3 regions of the Rhodovulum sp. ES.010 genome follow, and region 1 is predicted to be linked to each of the others. Evidence: riboswitches for the same ligand, from Rfam matches in the RefSeq annotation. Region 1 holds a riboswitch; each other region holds the start of a gene.

The links. A riboswitch is a leader RNA that binds a small molecule or an ion and turns the genes downstream of it on or off. The one in region 1 is predicted to bind cobalamin.
Region 2: another riboswitch for cobalamin. It lies ahead of BUR28_RS10055 (cysteine-rich small domain-containing protein); the one in region 1 lies ahead of BUR28_RS06015 (hypothetical protein).
Region 3: another riboswitch for cobalamin. It lies ahead of BUR28_RS09530 (TonB-dependent receptor plug domain-containing protein); the one in region 1 lies ahead of BUR28_RS06015 (hypothetical protein).

Annotation. Positions count from the first base shown of each region.
Region 1 is NZ_FSRS01000001.1:1,196,826-1,201,089, reverse strand. It holds gene metH (methionine synthase) at 1-1,966, opposite strand, end outside; cobalamin riboswitch at 2,089-2,302, shown strand; gene BUR28_RS06015 (hypothetical protein) at 2,335-2,709, shown strand; gene cobS (adenosylcobinamide-GDP ribazoletransferase) at 2,788-3,600, shown strand; gene cobC (alpha-ribazole phosphatase family protein) at 3,591-4,151, shown strand; gene BUR28_RS06000 (MBL fold metallo-hydrolase) at 4,148-4,264, opposite strand, start outside.
Region 2 is NZ_FSRS01000001.1:2,064,895-2,069,158, reverse strand. It holds gene BUR28_RS10070 (EAL domain-containing protein) at 1-97, shown strand, start outside; partial or broken gene BUR28_RS20795 (hypothetical protein) at 197-514, opposite strand; partial or broken gene BUR28_RS20790 (ATP-binding cassette domain-containing protein) at 657-1,022, opposite strand; gene BUR28_RS20065 (hypothetical protein) at 1,127-1,294, opposite strand; partial or broken gene BUR28_RS10060 (MFS transporter) at 1,456-1,638, opposite strand; gene BUR28_RS10055 (cysteine-rich small domain-containing protein) at 1,635-1,985, opposite strand; cobalamin riboswitch at 2,172-2,358, opposite strand; gene cobU (bifunctional adenosylcobinamide kinase/adenosylcobinamide-phosphate guanylyltransferase) at 2,378-2,899, opposite strand; tRNA gene BUR28_RS10045 (tRNA-Arg) at 3,320-3,396, opposite strand; gene BUR28_RS10040 (sensor histidine kinase) at 3,469-4,264, opposite strand, start outside.
Region 3 is NZ_FSRS01000001.1:1,953,025-1,957,288, forward strand. It holds gene BUR28_RS09515 (dynamin family protein) at 1-363, shown strand, start outside; gene BUR28_RS09520 (hypothetical protein) at 462-854, shown strand; gene BUR28_RS20040 (hypothetical protein) at 851-1,591, shown strand; cobalamin riboswitch at 1,642-1,851, shown strand; gene BUR28_RS09530 (TonB-dependent receptor plug domain-containing protein) at 1,988-3,784, shown strand; gene BUR28_RS09535 (ABC transporter substrate-binding protein) at 3,771-4,264, shown strand, end outside.

The DNA of each region.
Region 1 (4,264 bases):
CCCCGCCTTGGCCGCGATAGCCCTCGGCCAGGTCGAGCAGCCGCTCGGTCGCGTCGCTGCGGCGGTTCAGCACCACGTCCTCGCAGGCCTCGCGCAACTTGGCGTCCAGGGAATCGTAGACGGCGAGCTGCCCGGCATTGACGATGCCCATGTCCATGCCCGCCTTGATGGCGTGGAAGAGGAAGACCGCGTGCATCGCCTCGCGCACGGGTTCGTTGCCGCGGAAGCTGAACGAGAGGTTCGATACGCCGCCCGAGACATGCACATGGGGGCAGTCTTGCCGGATGCGGCGCGTGGCCTGGATGAAGTCGACGCCGTAATTGTCGTGCTCGGCGATGCCGGTGGCCACCGCGAAGATGTTGGGGTCGAAGATGATGTCCTCGGGCGGGAAATCCGTCTCTTCGGTGAGCAACTTGTAGGCGCGGGCGCAGATCTCGACCTTGCGGTCGGCGGTGTCGGCCTGGCCGTCCTCGTCGAAGGCCATCACTACGACCGCCGCGCCATAGGCCCGGCAGAGCCGCGCCTGTTCCAGGAACGCCTCCTCGCCCTCCTTCAGCGAGATCGAGTTCACGACCGGTTTGCCCTGCACGCATTTGAGGCCCGCCTCGATCACCTCCCATTTGGAACTGTCGATCATCACCGGCACCCGCGCGATATCGGGTTCGGCGGCGACGAGGTTCAGGAAATCGACCATCGCTTGCGCCGAATCGATCAGCCCCTCGTCCATGTTCACGTCGATGATCTGGGCGCCGTTCTCCACCTGGTCGCGCGCGACCTCCAGCGCGGTGGCGTAGTCGCGCTCCTTGACCAGCTTGCGGAACCGGGCCGAGCCGGTGACGTTCGTCCGCTCGCCCACGTTCACGAACGGGATCTCGTCGGTCAGGGTGAAGGGTTCCAGCCCCGACAGGCGCATCCGCGGGGCGATCTCGGGGATCGCCCGCGGCGCGTGTCCCTTCACGGCCTCGGCGATCGCCGCGATATGGTCATAGGTCGACCCGCAGCAGCCGCCGACCACGTTCACCAGCCCCTCTTCGGCGAAGCCGGCGACCAGCGCCGCCATTTCCTCGGGGCTCTGGTCGTATTCGCCCATCTCGTTGGGCAGCCCGGCGTTCGGGTAGGCGCATATCAGCGTGTCGGCGACGCCGGACAACTCGGCCAGGTGCGGGCGCATGGCGTCCGCGCCGAGCGCGCAGTTGAGCCCCACCGTCAGCGGCTTGCCGTGCCGGACCGAGTGCCAGAACGCCGTCGGCGTCTGGCCCGAGAGCGTGCGGCCGGACAGGTCGGTGATCGTGCCCGAGACCATCACCGGCAGGCGGGTTCCGTGTTCGGCGAACACTTCCTCGCAGGCGAAGATCGCGGCCTTGGCGTTCAGCGTGTCGAAGATCGTCTCGATCAGGATCAGGTCGGAGCCGCCCGCGATCAGGCCGCGCGCCTGCTCGGCGTAGGCGTCCTTCAACTGGTCGAACGTGACGGCCCGGAACCCCGGATCGTTTACGTCGGGGCTGATCGAGGCGGTGCGGTTCGTCGGCCCCAGGGCGCCCGCGACGAAACGGCGCCGCCCGTCCTCGGCCTCGGCGCGGCCCATCGCCTTGCGCGCAAGGCGCGCGCCCGCCTCGTTCAGGTCGAACACCTTGTCCTCCAGCCCGTAATCGGCCTGGGCGATCGTGGTGGATGAAAACGTGTTCGTTTCGACGATATCGGCGCCCGCCATGGCGTAGCGGTAATGGATATCCTCGACCGTGTCGGGCCGGGTCAGGTTCAGAAGGTCGTTGTTCCCCTTCTGCGGCTTGCCCTTGGGCGGGTGGCAGGCACAGCCTGCGTATTCCTCCTCGGACAGCCCGAGCAACTGGATCTGCGTGCCCATCGCGCCGTCCAGGATGAGAATGCGCTCGCGCGCGGTGGCACGGATCGCGTCGAATACCGGGGAAAGCGGCAGCGGGGCGGGGCGAACGGAATTGTCGGACATGGAGATGCGGATACCGCTTGCGCAACGTGAAGTCCAATTCATCTTTGTCACGATGTTTATGAGGCGCGCTCAAATTCGCGCCGGTCGGCGGCTGCGCCGGATTGACAGATCGCCGACCCGGCGGCTAGCCATTTGATGATGGTTTTCGCGGGACAGCGCTGTGCCGCGGATGAAAAGGGAATGCGGTGCGCTTGGAAAAGGGCAAGTCCGCGACTGTCCCCGCAACTGTAGGCGGTGAGCGACCCCGGAACGGCCACTGGACCTGATCGGTCCGGGAAGGATCGGGCGAGCGATGACCCGCAAGTCAGGAGACCTGCCATCGTTTGTGTAACCGACCCGGGCGGGGTGTCCCGGACAGGAGGTCAGCCATGGACGACTCCAAAGGGCCTCGGGCCCAGAACGAAGCCGAACCCCTGGCGCCGGGCGGCCCCGGCGCACCGATGATGCTGGAACTGGTTCTCTTGCAATTGCAGATGCCCGCACCGGGCGGCGAGCGAGCGCGTGAACGCGCGCGGCTGGCGTTTCTGCAATGGCTTGCGAGCCTTCCGGGGCACTGCGATTTCCCCGCCGCCGTGCGCGCGGCGGCGGCGCGGACGGCGGCGTTGGGCGAGTCGGGGCCGTCGGTTGCGGCCTTCCGCGCGTTGCTGGCAGAGGCCGAGGCAAGGCCGTCGGTGGCGCTCGATCTGTCCCTGCCGCGCCCGCGCCGCAGGGGAGGCGCCCGCGCCCGCCGGATGTCGTTCTAGCCGCGCCGCCGCGATGCGCGCGGTCTTGATGGACCTGCGCCGCCGGCGTATCAGCGCCGAGTCAAAAGCGGAGACATCATGGACGCAAGCGATCGATCCGACCGGCGGCCGCGACACGGCCTCGTCGCAGGGTTGGCCGAGGAAACGCGGCTGGCCCTTCTCGCGGTGCAGTTCCTGACGCGCGTGCCGGTGCCCGCGGCGGACATCTTCACCCCCGAGCGGATGTCCCGCGCGGTGCGCTACTTCCCGCTGGTGGGCCTGGCGCTCGGCGCGGTTCTGGGGGCGGTGCTGGCGCTTGGCTCCGCGGTCTTTCCGCCGGTGGTGGCCGCGCTGCTGGCGGTGGCGCTTGGCGTGCGGCTGACCGGTGCGCTGCACGAGGACGGGCTGGCCGATCTCGCCGACGGCCTGGGCGGTGCCGACACCCGCGAGCGCGCGCTCGAGATCATGCGCGACAGCCGGATCGGCAGCTACGGGACATTGGCGCTGGGTCTGGTGATGGCCCTCAAGGTTGCCGCGCTTGCGCATATGGGCGTGGCCGTCGGCGCGTGGGCGCTTGTGGCCGCGCACGGGCTCAGCCGGGTCGCCTCGCTCATCCTGATGCTGCGGCTGCCCTACGCGCGCGAAGAGGGCAAGGCGGGCTTCGCGTCGCCCGGCGCCGGGCGCGGGCCGGCGCTCATCGCCGCCGGGACCGTGGTGCTCGCCCTCCTGGCGGTCGCGGCGACGGCGGGGGCCGGGGCCGCGGTGAGCGCGGCGATCGCCACGGCGGCGGTGACCGCCTGGATGGGGACGATGCTTGTGCGGCGCCTTGCAGGGCACACCGGCGACGCGCTGGGTGCGGTCCAGCAACTGAGCGAGACGGCGGTCTTGCTGGCCGTTCTGGCATGGGTCTGATCCTCCTGCGCCACACCGCGCCGGACGTCGCGCCGGGCACCTGCTATGGCCGGCTCGACCTCGCGCCCGGCCCCGATTTCGCGGCCGAGGCGGCGGAAATCATCACGCGTCTGCCGCTGGTGACGCGGCTCCTGACCAGCCCGCTTCGGCGCTGCCGGTCCCTGGCCGAGGAAATCGGCCGGGCACGGGGCCTGACGGTCGAGATCGAGCCCCGCCTGATCGAGATCGATTTCGGCGCGTGGGAGGGGCTGCCCTGGGACGCGGTGCCGCGCAGCGAACTCGACGCCTGGGCCGCGGATTTCTGGCAGGCCCGGTCGCATGGCGGCGAAAGCGTGGGCCAGTTCACCGCGCGCGTGGCGGGTTTCCTCGCCGAGCAGGGTGCGGCCAGCGACTGGCTGGCCGTTACCCATGCCGGGATCATGCGCGCCACCCTGCACCTGCTGGGCCGGGACGAGACGTGGAAAAGCCGCTTCGCCTATGGCGAGACGCTCCGCCTCTCCCCCGCCGAGCTGTCGGCGCTCGCCCAGCCCGGTGGCCGGGCGACGGCCTAGCCCTGCAGCGCATCCCACATCTCGCGGTCGCGCTCCGCGGTCCAGATCCGCGGCGTGTCGATCCACAGCGCCTCGTCATAGGCGCGGGCGACGTTGAAAGGCAGGCAGTGCTC
Region 2 (4,264 bases), 870 kb from region 1:
GGTGGATCAGGGCCAGGGCTACCTGTTCGGCAAGCCGATGCCGCAGGACGACTTCGTTGCGCTCTTCGCCACCGACGTGACTCGCGACGCTTCCTGATCGCCGGACACGGGGCAGGCCTACATGCCCCCGGATTTCGCCTCGGTGATCATGGTGGCCGCGCGTCACGTCCTTCGACCGGGCACCCGCCGCCGTCAGCCGGGTTTCGCTCTCCAGTATCCGATTGGTGCCTTGGGGGGCGAAGACGATCGACTGCGACACCACGCTCGCCCCGGCCCCGAGCGCCGAGACCGACTGGCTGCTGTGGTGCCGGATCGGCGACATCATGATCGCGGTGGATGCCGACGATGCCCCCGCCTCCATCCGGGAATAGCCGTAGGAACAGACTTCCATCTCGGCGCCCCAATGCTCGATCGTGACCGACCTGCATTTTGCGTTGGCCCGCATGTAGGTCTCGCCGATCGAGACGCGCGGGCCCTTGCGAACCTCGCGCGGCACCGCCGAGCCCGAAATCATCTCGACCTCGGCGCCCTCGTCGATCATCGTGATGTCGTGGGTGACCGATCGCCATGACATGTTCCAGGTCGACCCCGCTTTCGGGTTCGTCGAAAAGCATCAGCCGGGGGTTCTGCAGGAGCAGCTTGAGGATTTCCCAGCGCTTTATCTCGCCGCGCGAGAAACCGACATTCATGTCGCGCCGCAGAAAGTCGACAAGATCGAGTGCCGCAGCCTCGCGGGCAAGCGTCTCCTCGGCCCCAAGCGCCGCGGCGAAGGCCCTCACCGACACGCCGTCGAGGCTCGGCGGGCGCTGGAACGCCATCCCGATACCAAGCCGGGCCCGCTCCTGCTGCGGCAAGTCGGCAAGCGGCTTGCCGTCCAGCCGGATCGTGCCCCGCGTCACCCGGTAGGGCGGCAGCCCGAGGATGGTCGCCAGCAGGCTCGACTTGCCCGAGCCGTTGGGGCCGAGCAGAACATGCAACTCGCCGGGTTTCAGCGTCAGATCTATGCCAGAAAGAACGGTCATGCCGGCCACGTCAACATGAAGGTCGTCGATTTCGAGCATGGTGTCTCCACGTGATTGCCGCGGATCGACCTGGCTCGCATTCGGGTGGCTGGGGCCGCTGGAATTCAGGCCAGCACATATCCTGGCGTTTTTGTCGGATAATCTGTCGCAGCTATGGATCGAACAGCAAGCTGCGCCACCCGATAGGCGCCGGTTACGGTTAGCGCGGTGACGGTGTCATCGGCGGCGATGGCAGAGGGCGCGACGATGGCGGAACGGTATTCGGCCAGCATTGCGGGCAGCATCGCAAACGGGGTGGCCCGATGAACGCCGCGCGCCTCAGCTTTTGGGGCTCGGGCCAGACCCGCCGGGCTAGCGCCAAACCGGCTGGCGCTAGCCCGGCCAGAAGAATGTGGGCCATCATCCAAGCGCCCCAAAAGGTCATCAGCCTCCCGGCTAGCCGCGACAGCGACAGCGCGCGAGTATAGCGCGACTCGTCGGGCAGCACGTCGGGAACGGTCGCTTGGAAGGTCGGGGTGAAGGCGGCCGAGGCCCATTGCAGCAGGAAGATCAGCAGATAGACCTGCCAGACCTCGGTCACGAAGGGCAGCGCCACCGCCACGCCGGCCCGCTCTAATCCTCCGAGCCGCCCTCCTGTCCCGGCGGTCTTGGCCGACGCACGGGCGGATCTGTCCGCGGCTTCCCGGACCAGACCACGGGGTATTCCAGCCAGCGCTGGATGAAGTTCCACGATTGATGATAGCCATCATGGGGCAGCGTGCAGGCCGAGCAGTCCTTGCGCGTCAGTCCGTTGGCATCGGTGAAGACCTCGTAGGGACCGGGGCATTCATAGGCGATCAGCGGGCAGTAGCAGAACAGGCAGTTGAACTCGCGCTGCACGCCCTGGTGGCAGGGCAGGAAGGGGCAGGACGTGTTGGTGAAGCCCTTGAAGCCTTCGTTCGTGGTCGTGTCCTTGGGCTGCATGGAACGCAACTCCTTTCGGTGATCCGACGGTCCGCGCATACCCCGCACGGCCGACAGGAGTCGTGGGTGGCCTCCGCGACCCAAAGGGTTCGGGAAAGCCATTGACCAGGGTTGGGGACAGGAGGCGCCGGTGTGCGGGCGCGGCGAAGGGCCGGATCCGCATCCTGCCTCCGGGCCCGCCGCCCGGGGTCGGTTCGACGCTCTGGCAGGTCTCCTGGCTTGCGGGTCTCGGCCCATCCGCCCGCCTTCCCGGCCTTGCGGCCGGTGGCTGTCGGGCAGGGACTCGCCGCTCACAGTTGCGGGGGCAGCGCCGGGTTTGCACCGGCTTCCCTTTTCACTCCCCTAGGGGAGCACCAGAACGCGTCCGACACTGGCCGTAAGCAAGGGCGCCGTCAAGCGGGTGGCGTGCCCTTGACCCGCAGTGGCAACCCCGAGACTACGAACTCCACCTCATCCGCCATCGCGGCGACACGCTGGTTCAGCCACCCCTGCGCATCGCGGAAGGCGCGCGCCAAAGCGTTCTCGGGCACGATGCCCATTCCGACCTCGTTGCTGACGAGGATCACAGGGCTTTGCTGACGGGCAAGCACCGCGAGCAGCGTCTCCGCCTCCGGTTCCCAGTCCCGTCCCTCCAGCATCAGGTTCGACAGCCAAAGCGTCAGACAATCGACCAGCCGCGGCCCGCGCCCATCGGTCCGGTCCAGCGCAGCCGCAAGGTCCACCGGGGCTTCGACCGTGGCCCAGTCCTCCCCGCGGTCGGCGATATGCTTGGCGACCCGCGCCCGCATCTCGTCGTCCTCGGCGCGGGCGGTGGCGATGTAGAGGCGCTCGCCCGGAAAGGCCCGCACGCGGGCCTCGGCATGGCGGCTCTTGCCAGACCGAGCGCCGCCGGTGACAAAGATGATACGAGCCAAGGCTATCCCTCCCTGCTGATGCGAGGCCCGTTGCATAGCCCCCTCGCGGATGCCATTCAATCGGCCCTTCGCCGATCCGGAACTCCTGTGCGGCGGCTTCTGTGCCGTCGCCCAGCGCCGCGTGCGAAGGCCGTGTTGTCGACCGTTTCGGCGACCTGCTGCACGGGGCGTCAGCGACCGGACGAGCGGATTTCTCCGCCCTGCCGTGCGGGCAGGGCATGCGACCTGGACTTCGGGGGCCGCTTTGGCTCCATGGCAAGGCACCCGGCTGGTGCTCTCTCGCGACGTGGTGCGAGCGCCGTTAGGCGCCATCGGATCGGCCTCTCCCAGCGGACGGGGCGACCGCGACAATGGACTTCGAGCCCCCAAACAGGCTCAACGTTCAATGCCTTAGAGTGATTAAATTGGAAAAGGGAGGAGTGGCGCGCTGGGGAGGATTCGAACCCCCGACCCCTTGATTCGTAGTCAAGTACTCTATCCAACTGAGCTACCAGCGCGTGGGAGCGGGGTGTAACGCCGCTGAACCGGCAATGCAAGAGGCAAACGTGCGCTGTGTTTCGGGCGGCGTGTCACGAGGCCGGGCGCTCGACCGAAAACAGAACGGCCTCGGATTTCGGCAGGCGGATCTCGAACTCCGTTCCGCTCTCGTCGCTCCGCTTGAGGTCCAGCGTGCCGCCATGGCCGCGCACCAGTTCCACCGAGATGGCCAGGCCCAGCCCTGTGCCTTCCTTGCGCGTGCCGCCCTGGAAGGGTTGAAACAGGTGTTCGCGTGCCTTCGGCGGCAAGCCGGGGCCGGTATCGGTGACGTGGATCGTCCATGCGTCCTCGTCCTCCCCCGCCCGGATACCGATCTCGCCGGGGCGCCCGGTGGCCGCGATCGCCTGGCGGGCGTTGCGGATGAGGTTGGTGAGCACGCGGTAGAGTTGTTCCGGGTCGGCGCGGAGCGTCAGGCCCGCGGGCACATCCTCGGAAAAGCTAATCTCTTCCTCGCCCGCGGCCAGCCGTTCTGCATCGACAACGTCGTTGAGGATGGCGGCGAGGTTCACCCGCTCCAGGCGCGGCGGCGGCTCTTGGGCCCGACCGAACGCGAGCGTCGTCTCGCACAGGCTGACTGCGCGACTGATCGAGTTCACCAGCTTGGGGGCCGCCCGCTTCACGGCGGGGTCCTCGCTGCGTTCCATCCGGTCGGCGAAGAGCTGGGCGGTGGTCAGGATGTTGCGCAGGTCGTGGCTGATCTTGGCGACTGCGGCGCCGAGTTGGGCCAGCCGTTCCTTCTGCCTCAGCGCGCCGGTCAACTCGTTCTGCAGCGTTTGCAGGGCGGTTTCCGCCTCGTTGAGTTCGCGCACCCGCGCATTGGGGGTGATG
Region 3 (4,264 bases), 760 kb from region 1:
CGCGAGACCGAGGGACTTTTCAAGGAGGTGCTGCCGATATCGCTGACCGATGCGGTCGCCGGCCGCAACGATTGGGACCGCTGGACGGCGAGCGGAGCCGAAGCGTTCAGCCAGGCCTTCATCACCCTGCTGAACGCACTGCAGCCCGGCGGCGGCGATCTGCCCGCGCGCGCCCCGGCGGCGCCGACGAACGCGGCCCCTGCCCCCAACGCCGACACGGCCCCGCTGCGGCTGGAGGACGCCTTGCCGCCCGACCCGGCCGACCCCGGCGCCGTGCGCCCCCGGCGGGTGACCGTCGACCGGGACCGCAGCCGCGGCCGCCGCCCCACCGCCGAAGAGGCCAAGGCGTCCAGACCTTTCTGACGGCCGCGACCTCCCCGCCGTACGGTGCCTGCCCGTCCGCACGCACATGACGCGTTTTGCCGGTGGAAGGTCCGGCAAAATCAACTAGACTGCGCGCGATGGCGGCCACCCAGCGACTCCAGACCTTGCGCAAATCGATTCCGGGATGCCGGACCCTGGCCTATGTGGACCTGTCCGCCCGGCTGGTCCTGCGCGCCGATGCTGCGCCGGCCGCCCCGCAGGAAGTTCTCGACGCGCTGTGCCTGCGGGCCGCCCGCGTCCTCGTCGGACCGGCCGCAGCCGCTGCGGACGCAGTTCTGGGCGCGCCCCCGACCGAGGCAATTGCCTGGGGGGCGGGCGCGATCGAACTCTACCTGCGGGCGCCCGACGCGCCCGACGAGGCGCTCTGTGCAATCCTCGACGCCGCCGCCGACCCCGACCCCGCCATGGCCACGCTGCGCGAGGGGATCGGCGGGATCGTGCCCGCCGACCAGCCCGGTGCCCCGCGATGACCGACCTGGAGCGCCTCAACAGAAAGCTCGCCAAGTTCAAGACGGGCGACGATGCGCCCGAACAGACCGTCGCCGGCGGCACGGATGGAATCGTCTCGGCTCTCCTGTCGGAAATCGAGGAAACGATCCTGCCCCGCGAAATGGTCCTGACCGACGAGAACGGCACGGAGTTCCGGCTTCTGGTGGCCGGCCGGCGGCTGCTGCGCGTGGACGGCGGAAACGCCGCGGCGCCGGACTCGGACGATCCTGCCGACGCGGTCGCGGCCGCCTTCGCCGGACCGCTTCGCAGCTTTCTCGACCAGGCGGGCGAGATCAGCGTGGCCGCAGACCGCCCGCGGGACCGGCTCGACCCGACCGAGATCGGCTGTTCGGTCGAGGCGCTCGTGGCGGCGGCCGCGCAGCCGCCCGCGACACCGGCGGCCGATGCGGACCCGGTCTCGGCCTGCCTCGCCCTCTGCCGGGCCGGCCTGCGCCTCGACGCCGATGGCGGGGCCGAGACGCCCGTGGGCGACCCCGATCTCGTGATGCGCCTGCAGCACTTTGCCGAAGCCGCCCTTCCGACCCTCGCGCCGCCGGCCACACGGGCCATGCCGCGCCTGACGATCCTGCGTGCCGCGCGGGCAGACGATCTCGTCCTCGCCCATGTCGCCGCCCGGGACGGCGCGGCGCTGTTCCTCGCGCCGGCAGAGGCGCAGGCCGACCTTCTGTCCATCTGCCGGAACGCGGTCCCCGCCTGAGCCCCGCGCCTTGCCGCAGCCATGCCGCTTGACAGCGCGGCATCACCGGCATACCCCCGAACCGTCTTGGTTAACCCGTGCCTCCGGGGTCGGGTTATGAAAAGGGAACACGGTCCGGCCAGAAGGCCAAATCCGTGGCTGCCCCCGCAACTGTAGGCGGAGAGCGCGGCTGTTACATGCCACTGGACCGACGCGTCCGGGAAGGCCAGCCAAGCGACGACCCGCAAGCCAGGAGACCTGCCAGGACGATCACCCAGCCCGGCCGCGGGGCGTGGTCCGGGCGGCGGACGACTCCGCAGTGGTGATGCCTCACCGTCTGCGGAAAGGTGCGCCTTTCCAATGACTTGCAAAAGAAGAACGGGCCCGCCAAAGGCCCTGCAACGGAACGGGACGCACATGCTTCGCACGACATCCGCCATCGGCCTGGGCCTCGCCGCCCTCTCTCCCCTCGCCGCACAGGCGCAGGACAGCTTCCTGCTCGACGAACTCGTCGCTTCGGCGACGCTGGTACCGATCGAGGTCAACCGCACCGGCACAACGGTCGAGACGCTCGACTTCGGCGAGATCGTCGAGGGCGGCCAGAGCGTGGGCCAGACGCTGTCGCAACTGCCCGGCGTCACCGTCACCGCGAATGGCGGGCTCGGCGCCAGTTCCACGGTTCGGCTGCGCGGCCTCGGCGGCAGCTATATCGGGGTTCGGATCGACGGGATCGACGTGACCGACCCATCCGGCACCCAGACCTCGTTCAATTTCGGCACGCTAACCGCGGGGCTTCCGGGCCGGATCGAGGTGCTCAAGGGCACGCAATCGGCGCTTTACGGCTCGAACGCGATCGCGGGCGTCGTGGACATCACCAGCTGGCGGCCGGTGGATGAAGGATTCTCCGGGCAGGCACGCGTCGAGGGCGGCAGCTACGGCACAGGCGCGACGACGCTGAACCTCGGCCAGGTCGGCGAGCGCGGCGAAATCGCGCTGACGCTGTCGCATGTGACCGCGGACGGCTTCTCGGCACGTAACACGAATAGCGAGGATGACGGTTACGACCAGTCGCTGATGACGCTTTTCGCCGCCTTCGACGCGACCGAGAACCTGCGTCTCGGTGTCTCGGCGCTCTGGTCGGACGGCACCGTGGAGTTCGACCGCGCTGCCGCGGACCCGAGTGGCGAGATCGACGAAACGCGAAAGGGCCTGCGCGCCTTCGCGGAACTGACCACCGGCGCAGTCGATCATGAATTCGCGGTCTCGACCGTCGAGACCGAACGCTTCGACGAGGGCGGCTTCACCGAACGCTTCGTGGGCGAGCGCATCAAGCTCGAGTATCTCGGCGCGGTCGACCTGGACGCGGACCTGTCGCTCGCCTTTGGCGCGGACTGGACCGAGGAGACGGCGACGCTCGACGGCGCGTCCTACGATGGGGAGAACGGCGCAGTCTTCGGCGAGGTGCAGTATGCCCCGACGGCCAACCTCGACCTGGCGCTGTCGCTGCGCTACGACAGCTACTCCGATTTCGACGATCAGGCCACGGGGCGGGTCGCGCTCGCCTGGCGGCCGCGCGAAGACGTGATCGTCCGCGCCGTCCTCGGCACCGGATATCGCGCCCCCTCGCTCTACGAACGGTTCGGCCCCTTCGGCAACGCCGCCCTGGAACCGGAGACGAGCCGCAGCGCGGAACTCGGGATCGAGAAACGCTACGGCAGCGAGAGCTTCGCCAAAGCGACGCTGTTCTATACCGAGATCGACGACCTGATCGATTTCAGCGGCGCCGCCTACGCCCAGGTGCCCGGCACGACCAACAGCAAGGGGATCGAGCTGTCGGGCCGCTACGCTCTGAACGATACCGTCGCGCTCACCGGCGCCTATACCTACACCGATGCCGAGAACAGCGGCGACCGGCTGGTGCGGGTGCCGCGCCACGATTTCAGCCTCGGGCTCGAAGCGGGGCTGACCGACCGGCTCGACGGACGGCTCTCGCTGCAGACGGTGGCCGATCGGTTCGACACGAACCCGTTCCCGGCACCGCCGTCGGACATCGCGGACTATACGGTCGTCAATGCCGGCCTGAGCTACGCCCTGACGGAAACCGCCGAGGCCTATCTCCGCGTCGAGAACCTGTTCGACGAGGACTACGAGCCGGTGCGCGGCTACAACGGTGCGGGCCGCTCGCTCTACGTGGGGCTGCGTGCGTCCTTCTAGGCTGATAGCGCTGGCCGCCGCCCTCGCCTGCGCCGGGGCGGCGGCGCTGGCCAAGCCGCCCGAACGGGTGGTCTCGATGAATCTCTGCACCGATCAGCTTGCCATGCTGATCGCGGGCGAGGGCCAGCTTGTCTCGGTCAGCGACCTGGCAGCGGACCCGCGCAGTTCCCCGATGGCGCAGGAGGCCGGCGCCTATCCCGCGAATGGCGGCGGCGCCGAGGAGATCGCGCTGATGCGGCCCGACCTCGTGCTGGCGGGCGTCTATTCCGACCCGGCCACGCTGGGCATGCTGCGCCGGCTGGGCATCCCGGTCGCGCAAATCGAGATCACCAGATCGGTGGCCGAGATTCCGGCGCAGCTGCGCCGGGTCGGCGAGTTGCTTGGCCGCACGGCGCGGGCCGAGGCGCTGGCGACGGCATTCAAGGCGGGCCTTGCCGCGCTGTCCCGCGGCGACGGCCCGCGGCCGCTGGCCGCCATCTT